2 regions of the Asticcacaulis aquihabitans genome follow, and region 1 is predicted to be linked to the other one. Evidence: predicted binding sites of a transcription regulator. Region 1 holds the regulator's gene; the other holds the start of a gene.
What was found. The regulator HrcA, encoded in region 1, represses chaperone genes, less so after heat shock. The targets are predictions, from matches to a motif close to GTTAGCANTCNNNNNNNNNGANTGCTAAC.
Positions count from the first base shown of each region.

Region 2: the regulator HrcA is predicted to act here: its motif matches at 1,430-1,458, upstream of groES (co-chaperone GroES).

Region 1 is NZ_JAVGWM010000003.1:218,776-221,233, reverse strand. Features, by position in the region: gene RCJ00_RS11725 (hypothetical protein) at 121-498, opposite strand; gene hrcA (heat-inducible transcriptional repressor HrcA) at 620-1,720, shown strand; gene grpE (nucleotide exchange factor GrpE) at 1,754-2,365, shown strand.
Region 2 is NZ_JAVGWM010000003.1:552,865-555,322, forward strand. Features, by position in the region: gene groL (chaperonin GroEL) at 1-1,057, opposite strand, end outside; gene groES (co-chaperone GroES) at 1,107-1,394, opposite strand; gene RCJ00_RS13265 (ElaB/YgaM/YqjD family protein) at 1,641-1,940, shown strand; gene RCJ00_RS13270 (endonuclease/exonuclease/phosphatase family protein) at 2,099-2,458, opposite strand, start outside.

The DNA.
Region 1 (2,458 bases):
CTTGGTCTATTTCCCGATTATTTGAAGCACGGAAATAGGCGCCCACTTTCATTTTAGTAAGCTCGTGTTCCCAGTGTTTCCGGACGGCTTGCTTGACTTAAGCCGGGTGTCGTTGGGGCCTCAGGGCTGAATACGGCCCTGCTCCTGCTCAAGCGGGCTGAGGGTGTTATAGACTGGTGTCTGGGTTTTGCATTTTTTGTCGGCGCAGACAAAGCCACGATGTTCACCGTCATGACGCCATGTGTCGGCGATGCGGGTGGCCGGACGAATCTGCCCGGGCGTCGTATCGATGGCGATCGCCTCATCCCTCTGGGCCAATTGTGCCGGCGGCTGGGGTTTGGCCGGTGTTTGCAGCGCCTCGGCTACCGCCGGCGACACCGGCGCCGCGTAGGTGTAATCTTTTGCGGAGGCCGTGCCGCCACTAGCCACCAGCGCAAAGCTCAGGATGGCCAGACCATATGTCGCCAAACCATATGATGGAAACGTGACTCCGCGCATGACGCCCTCTTCGGTTGCATTGCGGTCAGGATTCACCCGCCTTTGTGGCATAATTGTGGCGCCAACACCGCCTTCATAAAGGCTTGGCGGGAAACGCAAAGCTTTGCTAAATTGGCAGCTAATGACCATTTCCCCGCACATGTCCGGTTTGCTGAACTCGACCGCCTCCTTAAGCGAGATGGACCAGCGCGCCCGCGATATTTTTCGGCACGTCGTGGAAACCTATCTCGAAACCGGTGAGCCTGTTGGATCGCGCACAATTTCACGCGGCGGTGTTGCGCTGTCACCGGCCTCGATCCGCAACACCATGCAGGATCTGGCGCATCTGGGTCTTTTGTCGGCACCGCACACCTCTTCCGGCCGACTGCCGACCCATCAGGGTCTGCGCTTGTTCGTTGATGGGCTGCTGGAAATCGGCGACCTGTCGGACGAAGCCAAGCGTGACATTGAGGCGCGCCTGACCGGCCGGGGCCAGACTTTCGATCAGGCCATGCGTGAAGCCAGCCAAATGCTGTCAGGTCTGGCCGGCGGGGCCGGGGTTGTCATGACGCCATCGTTCGAATCCGGCGTGAAACATGTCGAATTCATCGCCCTGTCGGCAGAGCAGGCCTTGGCCGTCCTGGTTTTTGGGGACGGCCGGGTGGAAAACCGGCTGATGCCGCTGGCACCGGGCATGACGCCATCTGTGCTGATGGAGGCGTCCAACTATCTCAATACCCACCTACGAGGACGCACCCTGTCCGAGGCGCGGGTCGAACTGAAGGCCGAACTGGAGGCGGAGCGCCAGAAACTCGATGAAGCAGCAGCGCAGTTGATCGAAGATGGACTGGCGGTCTGGTCCGGTGGTGACAAGGAAAAACGCGCCCTGATCGTACGTGGCCGCGCCAACCTGCTCGAACAGACGCAAAGCCTCGAGGATCTGGAACGGGTACGCTCCCTGTTTGAGGACTTGGAACAGAAAGAAGAGCTGATCGACCTTCTGGACGACGTCAAGGACGCCCAGGGTGTGAGAATTTTTATCGGTTCGGAGTCGAAACTGTTTTCTTTATCGGGCTCGGCTGTTATTGCAGCGCCCTACATGGTGAGCCACCCGCAAGGGTCGCGGGGTGGCCCCAAGGTGATGGGCGCGATTGGCGTGATCGGGCCGGCGCGGTTGAATTATGCGCGCATCATCCCACTTGTGGACTACACCGCCCGGATTCTGGGTCGCCTGCTTGAGTAAAAGGGGCGACCTGTATGTACGAAGGACTATGAGATGAGTGACGAAATCGAAAACGAAGCCGGCAATGCCGACCTGGAACAGGACGCCACCGCGCTTCTCAATGCCGAGCTGGAAAAGCTGACTGCCGAAAACGCCGCCCTGAAGGAACAGGCGCTGCGTTATGCCGCCGAAGTCGAAAATATCAAACGCCGCGCCGAGCGCGAGGGCAATGACGCCCGCGCCTTCGGAATCCAGAAATTTGCCCAGAGCCTGCTGGGTGTCGCTGACGTCCTGTCGCGCGCCCTGGCTTCGGTTCCCGCCGACGTCGCCGACCCGGCGTTCAAGAACTTCATCGCCGGCATCGACATGACGGAGAAAGAACTGGCGGGCGCGTTCGAAAAGAATGGCGTCAAGAAGATCAACCCGCTTAAGGGTGACAAATTCGACCCGAACCTGCACCAGGCGGTGATGGAACAGCCTTCGACGGATGTCGACGGTGGGGGCGTGATCATGGTGATGCAGGCCGGTTATGAACTGTTCGGCCGCGTGATCCGGCCGGCCATGGTCGCGGTTGCGGCTAAGGGGTCAGCCCCCGCCCCAGCCAAGAACGGTTACGACAGCGACGACGCCGATACCGGCGACCGCATCGACACCCAGGCTGAGTAACCAGGCCTCTGAAAGACACGAACCCTCCGGCAAAACCGGAGGGTTTTTTGCTGTCCCGCCTGTGGGCGAATCAAAGGTAAACGATATTTGCCA
Region 2 (2,458 bases), 330 kb from region 1:
TCTGCTTCTTGATCTGACCGATACGGGCTTCGATGTCAGCCTTTTCACCCACACCATCGACGATGGTGGTGTTTTCCTTGGTGATGGTGACCTTCTTGGCGCGGCCCAGCAGGTCGAGCGTGACAGTTTCGAGCTTGATGCCGAGGTCTTCGGAGATCACTTCACCCTTGGTCAGGACAGCGATGTCTTCCAGCATAGCCTTACGGCGATCGCCGAAGCCAGGCGCCTTGACGGCGGCGACGCGCAGGCCGCCACGCAGACGGTTGACAACGAGGGTGGCCAGGGCTTCGCCTTCGACGTCTTCGGCGATGATCAGCAGCGGACGGCCCGATTGCACGACGGCTTCGAGGATCGGCAGCATGGGTTGCAGGCTGGAGATCTTCTTGTCGAACACCAGGATGTACGGGTCTTCGAGGACCACTTCCATCTTGTCCGGGTTGGTGATGAAGTAGGGCGACAGATAGCCGCGGTCGAACTGCATGCCTTCGACGACGTCCAACTCGGTTTCGGCGGTCTTGGCTTCTTCAACCGTGATGACGCCTTCGTTGCCGACCTTTTCCATCGCCTTGGCGATCATTTCGCCGACTTCGGTGTCGCCGTTGGCAGAGATGGTGCCGACCTGAGCGATTTCCGAGTTGTTGGCGACCTTCTTCGACGACTTCTTGATCTCTTCAACGACGATGGCGACAGCCTTGTCGATGCCGCGCTTCAGGTCCATCGGGTTCATGCCGGCGGCGACTGACTTCATACCTTCGACGACGATGGCTTGCGCCAGAACGGTGGCGGTGGTGGTGCCGTCACCGGCCTTGTCGTTGGTCTTGGAGGCGACTTCGCGGATCATCTGCGCGCCCATGTTTTCGAACTTGTCTTCCAGTTCGATTTCCTTGGCGACGGAGACGCCGTCCTTGGTCGAGCGCGGGGCGCCGAAGGACTTGTCGAGCACGACGTTACGGCCCTTGGGGCCCAGGGTCACCTTCACGGCGTTGGCGAGAATGTTCACGCCGCGCAGCATACGATCGCGCGCGTCGGAACCGAAGAGAACTTGTTTGGCAGCCATGGATATAACTTCCTATTGAATTAAAAAGTGAGCGTTTGATGCGGCGCGATTAGCGCTCGAGAACGCCCAGGATGTCGGATTCCTTGAGGATCAGCAGGTCTTCACCGTCGATCTTCACTTCGGTGCCGCCCCACTTGCCGAACAGGATGCGGTCGCCGGCCTTCACGTCGAGGGCGACGAATTCGCCTTCATGACGCGTGCCGGGTCCAACGGCGACGACTTCGCCTTCTTGTGGCTTTTCCTTGGCGGTGTCCGGAATGATGATGCCGCCCTTGGTCTTGGCTTCTTCTTCGACGCGCTTGACCAGGACTCGGTCGCCTAATGGGCGAAGGCTCATGGTTATTCCTCCAATTGGGATGTGAAAACAGGAGTGTTAGCACTCACGGTGAGTGAGTGCTAACAGCGCGTTGGATTTAGGTGCGAGGGACCTCAGAGTCAAGGGCGGGCGGAGCAATTTTTGCCCGAGACCTTGTTTTCACCAACCTCATCGGAAAATTACAAATTGGGCGGCAAAACGCTCTGTATTATCATTTCCGCGACACTATCTTATGTCATAACACCCGAGCAACTGAGGAGCTTCATCATGTTATCCGCCAAAGCCAAGGCCGCCGCCGAAAAGATCAAGTCGTTCGACGAAAATGACGTCCAGTCGATTTCCGAAATGGTTCGTCACGAAGTCGAGCATGCCACGCATGTCTTGGCGGAACGCGCCAAGGAGGCCGAAGCCCGTCTTCGCCATTTTGCCGATCATGCCGGTGACGATGTGAAGCGTTATTCGGGCCAGGCCAAGCAAAAGATCGAGGAAAACCCGGTTCCCGCCACCCTCATCGCTCTCGGCGTGGGTTTCGTACTCGGCGCTCTTCTGATCCGTGGCCGCGACTAACACCAAGCGTTAAAATGAAACGCCCCGTTGCCAGCGCAATGGGGCGTTTTTTTTTATTCTTTAATTCCAGACATATTGAATTTATTTCGGCGGTTCTATTTCGTCCTTGGTCTATGTCCCTTACAGATAAGGGCTTTGTACGTTTGTGCCAACAGTGCCTACGGCAGTATGACATCCGCAATAATCGGGAAATGATCCGAAATAACCTTGCCGTTAAATCCTTCGGTCAGAACGGTAAAGCGGCTAACCTTAAGGGCGCGATCGACAAAAATATGGTCAATGGCTGGGCCATCCGTCTTGTTGAGGTCGAAATTGTTGAACGTTCCCGTGGGCCCGTGATCTTCAGCGGCGCCGATCCGGGCGTCTTTCAGGTTCAGGCCGTCATTATCGCTCAGTAGCTTGTATGGCGCACTGTCGGGACCGCTGTTGAAATCCCCCATCACGATGACGACGGCGGGGCGGTGGCCCACCTCGGCACGCGCCGTACCTTGCAATTGCCGTGCGCAGTTTTCGCGCGC